DNA from 2 places in the Streptomyces sp. NBC_01410 genome. Region 2 is predicted to be linked to the other one. Evidence: predicted binding sites of a transcription regulator. Region 2 holds the regulator's gene; the other holds the start of a gene.

The links. Region 2 encodes HspR, which represses chaperone genes until heat shock. Its sites were predicted from a motif close to TTGAGNNNNNNNNNCTCAA; they were not measured.
Region 1: lon (endopeptidase La) is a predicted target of HspR. The motif match lies at 4,355-4,373, and genes of this name have one in related genera.

Annotation. Positions count from the first base shown of each region.
Region 1 is NZ_CP109530.1:5,757,318-5,764,674, forward strand. It holds gene OG741_RS26665 (ATP-binding protein) at 1-1,111, opposite strand, end outside; gene OG741_RS26670 (response regulator transcription factor) at 1,117-1,854, opposite strand; gene OG741_RS26675 (spermidine synthase) at 1,946-2,632, opposite strand; gene OG741_RS26680 (rhomboid-like protein) at 2,924-3,748, shown strand; gene OG741_RS26685 (protealysin inhibitor emfourin) at 3,704-4,204, opposite strand; gene lon (endopeptidase La) at 4,396-6,816, shown strand; gene OG741_RS26695 (trypsin-like serine peptidase) at 6,873-7,357, opposite strand, start outside.
Region 2 is NZ_CP109530.1:4,657,511-4,664,867, reverse strand. It holds gene clpB (ATP-dependent chaperone ClpB) at 1-2,162, opposite strand, end outside; gene OG741_RS21395 (pyridoxamine 5'-phosphate oxidase family protein) at 2,286-2,690, shown strand; gene OG741_RS21390 ((2Fe-2S)-binding protein) at 2,819-3,139, opposite strand; gene OG741_RS21385 (helix-turn-helix transcriptional regulator) at 3,574-4,557, shown strand; gene OG741_RS21380 (heat shock protein transcriptional repressor HspR) at 4,637-5,080, opposite strand; gene dnaJ (molecular chaperone DnaJ) at 5,082-6,266, opposite strand; gene grpE (nucleotide exchange factor GrpE) at 6,297-6,950, opposite strand; gene dnaK (molecular chaperone DnaK) at 6,947-7,357, opposite strand, start outside.

The DNA.
Region 1 (7,357 bases), 1.1 Mb from region 2:
AGGGGATCCCCGGAAGGGTCACGAGAATGCGGCAGCCACGGGACGATTCGGCCACCCCGATGCGTCCGCCGTGCAGATCGACGGCCCAGCGCGCGATCGCGAGGCCCAGGCCCGTACCGCCGTCGCTGCCCTTGCCGTGCGGGGCGGTGACGGTGCCCCGGTTGAACCGCTCGAAGACCCGGTGGCGCTCCTGCTCCGGGATGCCGGGACCCTCGTCGACCACTTCCAGGTCGAGGGACTCCGGAAGCGGGCCGCGCCGGGCCCGTACGGTCACACGGCCGTGCGGCGGCGAGTGCTTGACCGCGTTGTCGATCAGATTGGCCACCACCTGGTGGAGCCGCTCCGCGTCCGCGTGCGCGGTCAGCTCCGGCGGCGACACATCCAGGTGCAGATGGACGTCGGTACGGGTGTGGTTGCCGGACCCCGAGGTCAGACCGCGCTGGGCGGCGGCCAGATTGGCCTCCTTCAGCACCCCGGACAGGTAGGGCCACACCTCGAAACGGCGGGCCCGCAGCGGTACGACGCCGTTGTCGAGCCGGGACAGATCCAGCAGCGTCTCGACCAGGCGGCCCAGGCGCTCCGTCTGCTTCAGCGCCGTACGCATCGTCTCCGGGTCGGCGGCCGAGACCCCGTCGACGACGTTCTCCAGCACGGCGCGCAGCGCGGCGATCGGGGTGCGCAGCTCGTGCGAGACATTGGCCACCAGCTCCTTGCGGTGCTGGTCCACGGCCTCCAGGTCGTCCGCCATGCGATTGATCGTGGACGCGAGGTCGCCGAGCTCGTCGCGGCGGTCCGCGCCGCGCACGCGGCGGGTGTAGTCGCCGTGCGATATGCCCTTGGCGACCGTGTTCATCTCGTCCAGCGGGGCGGTCAGGCCGTGCGCCACGAACTGGGTGATCAGCAGCGTGGCGATCACCGAGAAGACGGTGATGAAGCGCAGCTCGGTCTCGGTGCGCAGGGCGACCAGCAGCAGGCCGGTGGTGATGAAGACCGAGACGACGACGAGCGAGCCCAGCTTGGTCTTGATCGAGATCGAGATGGAGACCGAACGCAGCCAGTTCCGCCAGCCCTGGCGAGCGGGCAGCCCGTCCCAGGGCCGCCGCCGTCTCATGGCGCTCATGGCGCCGGCGTCTCCAGCGCGTAGCCGACGCCGTGGACCGTACGGATGCGCTCGGCGCCGATCTTGCGGCGCAGGGCCTTGATGTGGCTGTCGACGGTACGGGTGCCGGACGCGTCGGCCCAGTCCCACACCTCGGCGAGCAGCTGCTCGCGGGAGAGGACGGCGCGGGGGGTGTTCGCCAGGCAGACCAGCAGGTCGAACTCGGTCGGGGTGAGATGCACGTCCTCGCTGCGCACCCGGACCCGGCGCTGGGCGTGGTCGATCTCCAGCTCGCCGAGGCGCAGGATGCCGCTGCGCGGCGTCACGGCGGCGAGTGCGGCGCGCTCGACGCGGCGCAGCAGCACATGCACGCGTGCCGCGAGCTCCCGCATCGAGAACGGCTTGGTCATGTAGTCGTCGGCGCCGACACCGAGGCCGACGAGCATGTCCGTCTCGTCGTCGCGCGCCGTGAGCATCAGCACGGGGACCGGGCGCTGGGCCTGGACCCGGCGGCAGACCTCCAGGCCGTCGAAGCCCGGCAGCATCACGTCAAGCACCATCAGATCGGGCTGCCAGGCCTCGGCCGCGTCGACGGCGGCCGGTCCGTCCGCGGCCGTCTGGACGAGGAAGCCCTCGGCCCGCAGGCGTGCGGCGATGGCATCGACGATCGTCGAGTCGTCCTCGACGACCAGCACGCGGCGCTGGGCGCCGGGTGTGGCCGCGACGCCGTTGTGCGTGGTGTGTGTCTGCTCCATGGCCCCGCCCCTGTACGCGTTCTCGCGAGCTGCATGCCGGTGTAGATCCCGTGTGTAGGTGAGCAGCGTAAGGGCATTGAAGGCATCCCGGCTACGCAGGGCGAACAGCGAGATGGACCACGTCGGGTACTCCCCGGGCAACCCGGATCTCTTCGGTTCTTACCCCGGTGAATCCGGCATTCCGCAACGCGTCCTCAAATGCGGGGGAGGGCTTGGCGGACCAGACGGCGAGCACGCCGCCGGGCTCCAACCGCCCCTGGCAGGCGGCGAGTCCGGCCGGTGAGTAGAGGTTTCCGTTGTCGTCGGTGACGGTCCAGTCGGGTCCATTGTCGATGTCCAGACAAAGTGCGTCGTAGCGGTCCGTGGTCGTGCCCAGATGGGTGACGAGGTCCGTGTGAAGGATCACGCTGCGGGGGTCGGCGAGCGCGTCGCCGGAGATCCGTGCGAGCGGTCCCGAACGGTGCCAGTCGATGATCGCCTGCTCGCGCTCGACGACGGCGATACGTCGCCAGTGGGGGTTGGCCGCGGCGCGGGCCAGAGAGAAGCCGACGCCGAGTCCGCCGATGAGGAGGGCGGGGGCGGGGGCGGTGCGGCCTGTGGCCAGCGCGTCGTAGGCGGCGTCGACGAGCAGACGCTCGGAGCGGCCGTCGGAGGTGTCCATGAGGAAGCACCCGTTGGCGATGATCTCGTATTGCTCGCCGCGCTGCCGCAGGACGACCTCCCCGTGGGGCCCCTCGCGGCGGTCGAGGGTGACGGGTGCGTCGGCATGAAGGGGCATGGCGGTGACCTCCTGGCGACGGGGGTGGACAGTGCAGGTGGCCATGGTGCCGGGATGGGGCGAGCGGGACAAATGGTTTCGGCCGGTGTGGCTCCGGCGGTTCCGCAGTCGCTTCCCGGTCGATTCACAGCTGATCCACAGTGGACTCACAGCTGGTCGGCGCAGTGTGGCGTGCACACGACGTTCCGGGTGGCGCGAAGGTTGCCTCGTGTGGCGCAGGTCATAGACGGGGGTCATGGTGATCGCGTTGGGTGGGGGTTCGTTCGGGCTTGGACGAAAGGGGCCTCACGCGTGGACCAGCTTTCGACGCGCTACCCGGCCACGGGCCAGGAGCTGCTGGGCGCCATCCCGGCCCAGCGCACGGTGACGCGGGCGGCGGCACCCGCACTCGCGCCCCCACCGGCCCTGACGCCCGCGCCCGCCCCGTGTCTGCGACGGCCCCTGTGGCGCCGCGCGCTGTGGCTGCTGCCCACGCCGACCGGCACGCCGTTCACCTTCGGCTACGCGCTCGTCCTGATCGCCACCTCGCTCTTCGTGGAGTACGGCGACCCGGCGACCGTCTCCTTGCTGCTCCATGGATCCAGTACCGATGTCGCCCATTTGGCCCACACCCCGCTCCTTGTTCTGGGAGCCAGCGCCCTCTGGGTCGCGGGCGGCCTGGCGTCCCCGTACGCCGTCGCCTTTCTCTTCACCCTCACCGCGCTGGAGCGCCGCATCGGCGGCCGGCGCACCGCGGGGGTGTTCCTGCTGGGTCATGTAGGGGCAACGCTGGCCACCGAGATACCCGTGGCCCTCTCCGTCATGGCCGGGCATCTGCCCGCCACGTCGCTGCACCGCCTCGACTACGGCATCAGCTTCGGCCTGATGGCGAGCATCGGCGCCCTCGCCGGACTGCTCGGCCCCATCCAGCGCGGGACGCTGCTCGGCTTCGTCGTCCTGATGCAGGTCCAGGACCTGCTGGCCTTCGCGGATCCGCTCACCAACTGGGGCCACCCGCTCGCGCTGCTGGCCGGTATCGCCTGCTGGCCCGTCGTACGCAGCTGGTCGCGAGGGCGTGAGCGGGTGCGCCGGTCAGTCGTCGGGGAGCGCGGCGAATACGTCCCGCAGGGCGGGTAGCCGCGTCGTCTCGTCCGTGGTGACGGTATGGCCCGCGTACGTGATCCGGTAGGTGAACCCGTCCGCGACGGGACTGCCGGTGGCCTCACGGGGAAGCCGCGCGAAGTCCGCCTTCTCCAGAGCCCGCCGGAGCTCTGCCAGCTCGGCGGGCGTCATCCTGCCGGAGCCCTTGGGGCCGGTCTTCGTGGACGTGGTGTAGGTCCCGTCGTCCCGGACGAGAAGGTCGTTGTGTACGCCGGCGATGCCACCGGTGACGGTCACGTGGACGAGCGGCCGCGCGGCGGCAGGCGTCGTGGGGGCGGGCGTCGTAGGGGCGGGCGTCGTGGGAGCAGAGGGCTCCGCGCGGGTTGAATCCCCGCCATCGTCCGCGCCTTCGCCGGACGCGCACCCCGCCGCCAGCAGGACACCCAGCAGCATTCCCGCCGCCCCGCACCGGCCCTGCCTCGTCCCTCGCACGCGCCCACCTGCCGTCCGTATCGCACGAGCACATGTCATCGGCCTCTCGCTGCAGTGTGGCCGATCAGTCGGCGGGCCTCTGGGAAATTGCGCCATGCCTGATCGCTCAGAGCGAACGCCCCCGGGGGAACAACTCCGCGGCTTCATGCATTGAGTCCATACAGCTCAACTTGACTGCCTAAGGGGAGATCATGGCTTCGACGTCCACACCGCTCACCCTGCCCGTGCTGCCGCTCGACGACGAGGTCGTGCTGCCCGGAATGGTGGTGCCGCTCGACCTGTCCGACAACGACGTACGAGCCGCGGTGGAGGCCGCTCAGGCCGCCGCGCGTTCCAGTGGTGCAAGCAAGCCGACCGTGCTGCTTGTTCCACGCGTCGACGGAACGTACGCGGCGACCGGCGTGCTCGGGACCGTCGAGCAGGTCGGCCGGCTCTCGGACGGTGACCCCGGCGCGCTCATCCGCGGCCGCGGCCGGGTGAAGATCGGCGCGGGGACCACGGGCCCGGGCGCCGCGCTCTGGGTCGAGGGCTCGCGCGTCGAGGAGACCCTGCCCGATCCGCTGCCCGGCTCGGTCACCGAGCTGGTCAAGGAGTACAAGGCACTTGCCACCGACTGGCTGAAGAAGCGCGGCGCCTGGCAGGTCGTCGACCGCGTCCAGCAGATCGACGACGTCTCGCAGCTCGCCGACAACTCCGGCTACTCACCCTTCCTGACCACCGCCCAGAAGATCGAACTCCTGGAGACCGCCGAACCGGTGGCCCGCCTCAAGCTCGCCACCCAGCAGCTGCGCGAGCACCTCGCCGAGCAGGACGTCGCCGAGTCGATCGCCAAGGACGTCCAGGAAGGCGTCGACAAGCAGCAGCGCGAGTTCCTGCTGCGCCGCCAGCTCGAAGCCGTACGCAAGGAGCTGCGCGAACTCAACGGCGGGGCCACCGACGCTGCGGACGAGTCCGACGACTACCGGGCCCGTGTCGAGGCCGCCGACCTCCCCGAGAAGGTGCGCGATGCCGCCCTCAAGGAGGTCGAGAAGCTGGAGCGTTCCAGTGACCAGAGCCCCGAGGGTTCCTGGATCCGCACCTGGCTCGACACCGTCCTCGAACTGCCCTGGAACGAAAGAACTGATGACAGCGCGGCCGGGTACGACATCCAGGGCGCCAAGGCGATCCTGGACGCCGAGCACTCGGGTCTGCAGGACGTGAAGGAACGGATCACCGAGTACCTGGCGGTGCGCAAGCGGCGCGCCGACCGGGGGCTGGGCGTGGTCGGCGGGCGGCGCGGGGGCGCGGTTCTGGCGCTCGTCGGCCCGCCCGGCGTGGGAAAGACGTCGCTCGGCGAGTCCGTGGCGCACGCCATGGGACGCAAGTTCGTACGGGTCGCGCTCGGCGGCGTACGGGACGAGGCGGAGATCCGCGGCCACCGGCGCACCTACGTCGGCGCCCTGCCGGGCCGGATCGTCCGGGCGATCAAGGAGGCCGGTTCGATGAACCCGGTCGTCCTGCTCGACGAGATCGACAAGGTCGGCTCCGACTTCCGCGGCGACCCCGCGGCCGCCCTGCTCGAAGTCCTGGACCCGGCGCAGAACCACACCTTCCGCGACCACTACCTGGAGGTCGAACTCGACCTGAGCGATGTCGTCTTCCTGGCCACGGCCAATGTGCTGGAGGCGATCCCGGAAGCTCTGCTCGACCGGATGGAGCTGGTCAGGCTCGACGGCTACACCGAGGACGAGAAGGTCGTCATCGCCCGGGACCACCTGCTGCCGCGCCAGCTGGAGCGGGCGGGCCTGGAGCCCGGCGAGGTGATCATCGAGGAGTCGGCGCTGCGCAAGCTCGCGGGCGAGTACACCCGTGAGGCGGGCGTGCGGAACCTGGAGCGTTCGGTGGCCCGGCTGCTGCGCAAGGTGGCGGCCCAGCACGAACTGGGCGACCAGAAGCTGCCGTTCACGATCGGCGCCGAGCAGCTGCGTGGCCTGATCGGGCGGCCGCACCATGTGCCCGAGTCCGCGCAGGACCCGGCCGAGCGTCGTACGGCGGTGCCGGGCGTGGCCACCGGCCTCGCCGTCACCGGCGCGGGCGGTGACGTCCTGTTCGTCGAGGCCTCTCTCGCCGACCCGGAGACGGGCGCGGCGGGGCTGACGCTGACCGGACAGCTCGGCGACGTGATGAAGGAGTCCGCGCAGATCGCGCTGAGCTTCCTGCGCTCGCACGGCGCGGAGCTGGAGCTTCCGGTCGCCGACCTCAAGGACCGGGGCATGCACATCCACTTCCCGGCGGGCGCGGTCCCCAAGGACGGCCCGAGCGCGGGCATCACGATGACGACGGCGCTCGCGTCGCTGCTGTCCGGGCGCCTGGTGCGTACGGATGTGGCGATGACGGGTGAGGTGTCGCTGACCGGGCGGGTCCTGCCGATCGGCGGTCTGAAGCAGAAGCTGCTCGCCGCGCACCGGGCCGGCATCACCACGGTCGTGATCCCCAAGCGGAACGAGGCGGACCTGGACGACGTCCCGGCGGAGGTCCTCGAGAAGCTGGACGTGCACCCGGTCACGGATGTGCTCCAGGTGCTGGAGATCGCGCTCGCACCGGCGGATGTGCCGGTGCAGGCCGCGGCCTGAGCACGATCGACGAGCCGTGGGGGGAAGGTCTTTGACCTTCCCCCCACGGCTCCGCGCTACTGCTTCGCGGCCTTGTCGTACAGCCGGCGCGCGTTCGCGTTGAAGCGCACCGCCGTCGACACACTGTCCGTGTCGCCGCCGCTGGTCACCCCGATGAGGCGGCCCGGATGCTTCGGGTCCCGGTAGCCCGCGAGCCAGGGACCGCCGCTCGTGCCGTCCCAGAAACCGGAGCAGTCCATCCGTACGGATCCGGCCAGTTCGGGATCCGGCTCGGTGTCGGTGGTGCAGGCGATCGGGCGGTTGTCCGGATTGTGGTCGGGGTTGGGGTAGCCGACGACCGTGACCCGGCCGGCCGGCACCGCCGTCCAGTCGACGGGCGTCCCGCCCACGATGTCCTGGACGTTGCGGCCCTTGGCGTCCGGCTCCAGCGTCAGGAAGGCGTAGTCCACGGTGTCGGAGTCCTCGGCGTCGGCGCGCCAGCGGGCGTCCACCTGGATGGCGCGGACCTTCCACCGTCCGTACGGCGCCTTGCCCGCACCCG
Region 2 (7,357 bases):
GTCAGGACCAGGATGGTGTTGCGGAAGTCCACCGTCCGCCCCTGGCCGTCGGTCAGCCGCCCGTCGTCGAGTACCTGAAGCAGGATGTCGAAGACCTCGGGGTGTGCCTTTTCCACCTCGTCGAGCAGGACGACGGAGTACGGGCGCCTGCGGACGGCCTCGGTGAGCTGGCCGCCCTCCTCGTAGCCGACGTACCCCGGCGGGGCGCCGACGAGGCGGGCGACGGAGTGCTTCTCGCCGTACTCCGACATGTCGATACGGACCATCGCCCGCTCGTCGTCGAAGAGGAAGTCCGCGAGCGCCTTGGCCAGTTCGGTCTTGCCGACACCGGTCGGGCCGAGGAAGAGGAACGAGCCGGTGGGCCGGTCGGGGTCGGCGATCCCGGCGCGCGTCCTGCGTACCGCGTCGGACACGGCCTGGACGGCCTCGCTCTGGCCGATCAGCCGCTTGCCCAGCTCCTGCTCCATCCGCAGCAGCTTCTGCGTCTCGCCCTCAAGCAGCCGCCCGGCCGGAATGCCGGTCCAGGAGGCCACCACATCGGCGATGTCGTCGGGGCCGACCTCCTCCTTGACCATGGTGTCCTTGGCGGCCTCCTGCTCCGCCTCGGATGCCTCCTCCAGCTCACGCTCCAGGTCGGGGATCTCCCCGTACAGCAGCTTGGACGCGGTGTCGAAGTCGCCGTCGCGCTGGGCCCGTTCGGCCTGGCCGCGCAGCTCGTCGAGCTTCTCCTTCAGCTCACCGACGCGGTTGAGGCCCTGCTTCTCCTTCTCCCAGCGCGCCGTGAGACCGCGCAGCTCCTCCTCCTTGTCGGCGAGGTCGCGGCGCAGCTTCTCGAGGCGCTGCCTGGAGCCGGGGTCGGTCTCGTTCTTGAGCGCGAGTTCCTCCATCTTCAGCCGGTCCACGGCGCGCTGCAGCTCGTCGATCTCGACCGGGGAGGAGTCGATCTCCATCCGCAGCCGGGAGGCGGACTCGTCGACGAGGTCGATGGCCTTGTCGGGCAGGAAGCGCGAGGTGATGTACCGGTCGGACAGGGTCGCGGCGGCGACCAGCGCGCTGTCCGCGATCTGCACCTTGTGGTGCGCCTCGTAGCGGCCCTTGAGCCCGCGCAGGATCGCGATCGTGTCCTCGACGGTCGGCTCGTCGACCAGCACCTGCTGGAAGCGCCGCTCCAGCGCCGCGTCCTTCTCGATCCGCTCGCGGTACTCGTCGAGCGTGGTGGCGCCGACCATGCGCAGCTCGCCGCGCGCCAGCATCGGCTTGAGCATGTTGCCCGCGTCCATGGCCGAGTCGCCGCCGGCGCCCGCGCCCACCACGGTGTGCAGCTCGTCGATGAAGGTGATGATCTGGCCGTCGCTCCCCTTGATCTCGGAAAGGACGGTCTTCAGCCGCTCCTCGAACTCACCGCGGTACTTCGCACCTGCGACCATCGCGCCGAGATCCAGCGAGACGAGCCGCTTGTTCTTGAGGGACTCGGGGACATCGCCCTTGATGATGCGCTGCGCGAGCCCTTCGACGACGGCGGTCTTGCCGACGCCGGGCTCACCGATCAGCACCGGGTTGTTCTTGGTGCGGCGGGACAGCACCTGGACGACCCGGCGGATCTCCTGGTCCCGGCCGATGACCGGGTCGAGCTTGCCCTCGCGGGCGGCGGCGGTGAAGTCCGTACCGAACTTCTCCAGTGCCTTGTACTGCCCCTCGGGGTCGGGGGTTGTCACCCGGCGCCCTCCCCTTACCTTCTCGAACGCGTCCTGCAGCTTCTTCGCCGTGGCCCCCTGCCGGGCCAGCACCTCTCCGGCCCGCCCGCCCTTGGCGGCGATACCGATGAGCAGGTGCTCGGTGGACAGATACTCGTCGCCGAGCTCCTTGGCCCGCCGGTCGGCGTCGGCGATGACCGCCAGCAGCTCCCGGTTGGGCTGGGGCGGGGCGACGGTCGAGCCGGTCACGCTGGGCTGGGCCGCGAGCACCCGCTCGGCCCCGGCGCGCACGGCCACCTGGTCCGCCTCGACGGCGGCCAGCAGATCCACGATGTTCTCGTTGTCCTCGCCCGCGAGCAGCGCGAGCAGCAGATGCGCGGGGGTCAGATCGGGATGCCCGGCGGACACCGCCCGACTGGTGGCGGCGTTGAGCGCATCCCGGCTCTTGTTGGTCAGCTCGGCGTCCACTGCGGTCTCTCCTCCTCGCTGGTAGGGGCCTGTTCCCTCACACTGACTCATTCAGCGTGCACAAAGTTGAGTCTATTCCACTCAACCTGTGAAAGGGTAGCCGCCGCCGGTAGGTTCCGGGGCATGGCCATCGATCCGCGCAGTCCCGACGCGTCCTTCCTCACCTTCTGGCGTGAGTACCACATGTGCACACTGACGACCCCGCGCCAGGACGGCACCCCTCACGTCGTCGCGGTCGGCGTCACGTACGACCCGGAGGGCGGATTCGCGCGCGTCATCACCAATAAGCACAGCCACAAGGTCGCAAACATCCTGGCCGCGGGCCCGGACGGGGCGCCGGTCGCGGTCTGCCAGGTCGACAAGGGGCGCTGGGCGACCCTGGAGGGCCGCGCGAGGGTCCGCACGGAGCCCGAGCTCATCGCGGACGCGGTGGAGCGTTACGCGGAACGCTACGGGCGCACACCGGCCCCGAATCCGGACCGGGTGCTGATCGAGATCGCCCTGACGCGGGCGATGGGCCGGGCCTAGCCGGGCTCACCTTCCCGTACATGGCTTCCGTACGGGAAAAGCACAGCGGCGCCATCGCGTTTCAGGTCCACGATGGCGCCGCTGTGTGGGGGAAGCGCCTGAGCGATTTACAACGACGGGGGAACCGCTCAGGCACTGCGGGGGGTGGCGGTGGTGGTGTCGGGCTCGACCAACTGGTGATCACGTTGATCGAGATTGACGAAAATCATGCCGTACCGGATGGCACAGCGGACGGGCTGCGGAGCTCCACGGGGCCGGCGAAGGCACCGATACGCACGGACGTCTTCGTCCTCCTCGCGTGCCACGACAATCGGCTCTCCGAAGAGGGTGACCATCAACGAGTCGCCACGGTGGGGGATTGCCGTGACGAGGTCGATGAAATGCCACCCCGATCGATAAGCCGTAGCCATCTCACGCCGGAAGACCCGGTCGTCCGGTGGAACGGTCATGCGTCCGTGCGGGCCGGAGCGACACCCCATGAGGGCTCACCGGGCGTGCCCGCGGCGTCAGCCGGAGCGACACCCCATGAAGGCTCACCGGGAGCCGACGCATCCGCCGGTGCCACGACGCCCCAGGAGGGCTCACCGGGCGTTCCGGCCACAGCGTCAGCGGGAGCGAAACCCCACGACGGTTCCCCAGGAGCTGCCGTCACCGCGCTGGCGGGAGAGCTACCCCAGGAGGGCTCACCGGAGGCCACCGCACCGAGCGCGGCCGCCGCTATGGCAAGAGCACAAAGAGCACGTAGCGTCCTAGACATGGGTGATCTCCACCTCTTTTGATCATTCCTCCTCCCCCGCGCATAAGACGATGTCTCACTCCGAACGCTTGCACCAGCGACGGCAGGCATCATGTTCCTGTAATGCAGGAGCCTGAGGGGGTGCATATGCCATCTAATGAGGGCGAAACGGGACACCCTCACGCAGACGGCGAGCTGTGCGAGGCGGGGAAAAGTCTCTACATCACCGCACTGCGCACCGGGCGTATAGCCCGGTCAGAGGCGGAATCAACACCCTGCCTCTTCGATCTCGCCCTGCTGCACCCGGATCCCGACGACGCTCAGTGGCTCCGACCGGTCCCGCCGACCACTGCGCTGACACAGCTGATACACCCCATTGAGCGGGAGATCCAAGAGCGCCGACGACGAACTGTCGCTCTGACCGATGCTCTTGAGCCATTCATGGCGTTCACCGCTCAGAACTCCACGGTCCCACAAGGGATTACCGTCCTCGAGGGCCTCAACCGCATCAACACAACCCTCGACCAGGTCACCGCAGACTGCACCGAGGAGCTTCTCACTGTCCAGCCCGGCAGCGGGCGACAGCCGCACATCCTGGAAAAGGCGCTGCGCCGCGTGGAGCCGCTCATCGACCGCGGCGTCCGCATGCGCACGCTCTACCAGCACACGGCCCGCCACCACCCCGCCACGCTCGCCTACATGGAGCAGGTGGGGCCCTCCGGCGTGGAGGTGCGCACGCTGGAGGAGATCATCGACCGGCTGATCATCGTGGACCGGAGAGTGGCCTTCATCCCGGCGAGCAGCGACCGGCTGTCCGCGCTGGAACTGCGGCACAAGGGCATCGTCGAGTATCTGGTCGGCGTCTTCGAGCAGTTCTGGCTGCACGGCATCGCGTGGGAGGAGCCGATCAGTTACGGACCGGACCTGGACGGCATCACCGGCATCCAGCGCTCGATCGCGAAACTGCTGGTAGAAGGGCATGTGGACGAGGCGATCGCCCGCCGGCTCGGGATGAACGTCCGTACCTGCCGGGCCCATATCGCCAAGCTGGGCTCCTCGTTGGGCAGCGGCAGCCGGACCCAGCTGGGCTATCTGATCGCCCAGTCGGGAATGCTGGAACACCAGTCCTGAACCTGACCGAAACCCATATGCAGAAGGGGCGGTGGAGCAACTCGCGTTGCTCCACCGCCCCTTCGGACCGAGACATGGCCTATTCGGAACGCTTGGGTCGCCAGACCACCAGCGCGCTCGCCTGCTGCACATCCTGGTACGGCACGAGATCGCGCCGGTAGGAGGCATGCACCTGGGCCTCGCGCTGCTGCATCGCCGCAGCCGCTCCCTCGACTGCGGCCGACAGCTCGACAACCCTTTGCTGAAGCGCAGCGACCTGGTTCTCCAGTTCGATGATGCGCTTGATTCCGGCCAGGTTGATGCCCTCGTCCTGCGACAACTGCTGGACGGTGCGCAGCAGTTCGATGTCACGGGCACTGTATCGGCGGCCCCGTCCCGCGGTGCGGTCGGGGGACACGAGACCAAGCCGGTCGTACTGCCGCAGCGTCTGCGGATGCAAGCCCGAGAGCTGGGCCGCCACCGAAATGACGTACACCGGCGACTCGTCGGTCAGTTCGTAGGGGTTGCGGCGACGACCGTCCATCTCATGCTCCCTTCGCGGCCTGGAACAGCTCGGCCCGCGGGTCCTCGTCCGCGGTGGCTTCGCGGTAGGCCTCCAGCGCTTCCTTCGCCTTGTCGCCCAGCTCCTTGGGGACCGCGACCTCGACGGTGACCAGCAGGTCGCCGCGGGTGCCGTCCTTGCGGACCGCGCCCTTGCCGCGGGCACGCATCGTACGGCCGTTGGGTGTCCCCGCGGGCAGCTTCAGCGTGACCGGCGGACCGCCGAGCGTGGGCACCTTCACCTCGCCGCCGAGCGCCGCCTCCGTATAGGTGACGGGCACGGTGACCGTGAGGTTGTCGCCCTTGCGGCCGAAGACCGGATGGGAGTCGACATGCACGACCACGTACAAGTCGCCCGCCGGGCCGCCCCGTTCGCCGGGGGCTCCCTTGCCGCGCAGCCGGATCCGCTGGCCGTCGGAGACGCCCGCCGGGATCCGGACCTGCATGGTGCGCGAGGAACGGGCGCGCCCGCTGCCCTTGCAGACCTCGCAGGGGTCCTGCGCGATCAGCCCGCGGCCCTTGCAGTCCACGCACGGGTCGGTGAGCGAGAAGGAGCCGCTGCCGCCGCGCGAGACCTGGCCGGTGCCGACACAGGTCGGGCACACGCGGGGCGTGCCGTTCTTGTCGCCGGTGCCCGAACAGGCCTTGCAGGCGGCCGAGCTGGACATCCGCAGCGGGACCGTGGCCCCGTCGACCGCTTCGGTGAAGCTGAGCGTCACCTCGGACTCGATGTCCTGGCCACGGCGCGGCTGGGTACGCGTACCCGGGCCGGCGCCGCGGTTGAACAGCCCGCCGAAGACATCGCCGAGACCGCCGCCGAAGCCGCCGGCGCCCCCTTGCGTGCCGCCCTGGGCGCCGCCGAAGAGGTCGCCCAGGTCGAAGTTGAAGGAGCCGCCGGGGCCGCCCGGCGCACCGGCGCGGAAGCCACCGTTGCCGAAGAGGGCGCGTGCCTCGTCGTAATCCTTGCGCCGCTTCGGGTCGCCGAGGATGTCATGGGCCTCGGAGATCTCCTTGAAGCGCTCCTCCGCCTTGGCATCGCCCTTGTTGGCGTCCGGGTGGAACTCGCGGGCGAGCTTCCGGTACGCCTTCTTGATCTCGGCCTCGGTGGCGTCCTTGGGGACGCCGAGGACCTTGTAGTAGTCCTTCTCGACGAAGTCCTTCGTGCTCATCGACGTCCCTCCTCTCGGACAATCATTGCGTCAGCCCTCGTCCGGGCCACCGCTCTCCTCGTCGTTCGCCGTCTCGTCCTTCGAGGTCGCGGGCGCCGCGCCCGGCTGGGGCTCGGCCACCGCGACCCGTGCGGGCCTGATGGTCCGTTCGCCGATGCGATACCCCGGCTGCAGGACCGCGACGCACGTGGTCTCGGTGACATCCGGTGCGTACGAGTGCATCAGGGCCTCGTGGATCGTCGGGTCGAAGGGCTCGCCCTCCTTGCCGAACTGCTGCAGGCCCATCTTGGCTGCGGCCGTCTCGAGAGACTCGGCAACCGACTTGAACCCGCCCACCAGCTCCCCGTGATCACGCGCACGGCCGATGTCGTCGAGCATGGGCAGGAGCTCGGTCAGCAGAGACGCCGTGGCGATCTCCTTGACCGTGATCCGGTCGCGCTCCACACGACGGCGGTAGTTCTGGTACTCGGCCTGGAGCCGCTGGAGGTCCGCGGTGCGCTCGTTGAGCGCCGTACGCACCTGGTCCAGCTGAGCCGTCAGGCCTGCGATCTTTGCTGCTGCGTCCCCTGCCGGGGCCGCCGGGCCCTCCCTCTCGGAGGACTCGGCGGACGCGGCGGCGTCGTCAGAGGTGGCGCCTGAGGGGACGTCGGGCTTCTCCTCGAAACCCGGGGTCTCCTCCGTCACGCGGCACCGTCCTTCTTCGGCTTCTCGTCGTCGACGATCTCGGCGTCGACCACATCGTCCTCGGCCTGGGGCTGCTCACCGGCCTGGGCGCCATCGGCGCCGGGGGCCGCGCCACCCTCGGGGGCGGCGTTGGCGTACATCGCCTGGCCGAGCTTCTGGCTGACCGCGGCGACCTTCTCGGTCGCCGTGCGGATCTCGGCCGTGTCCTCGCCCTTGAGCTTCTCCTTCAGCTCGGTGAGCGCGGTCTCGACCTCGGTCTTGACGTCACCGGGGACCTTGTCCTCGTTGTCCTTGAGGAACTTCTCGGTCTGGTAGACGAGCTGCTCGCCCTGGTTGCGGGACTCGGCGGCCTCGCGGCGGCGGTGGTCCTCGTCCGCGTACTGCTCGGCCTCCTGGCGCATCCGGTC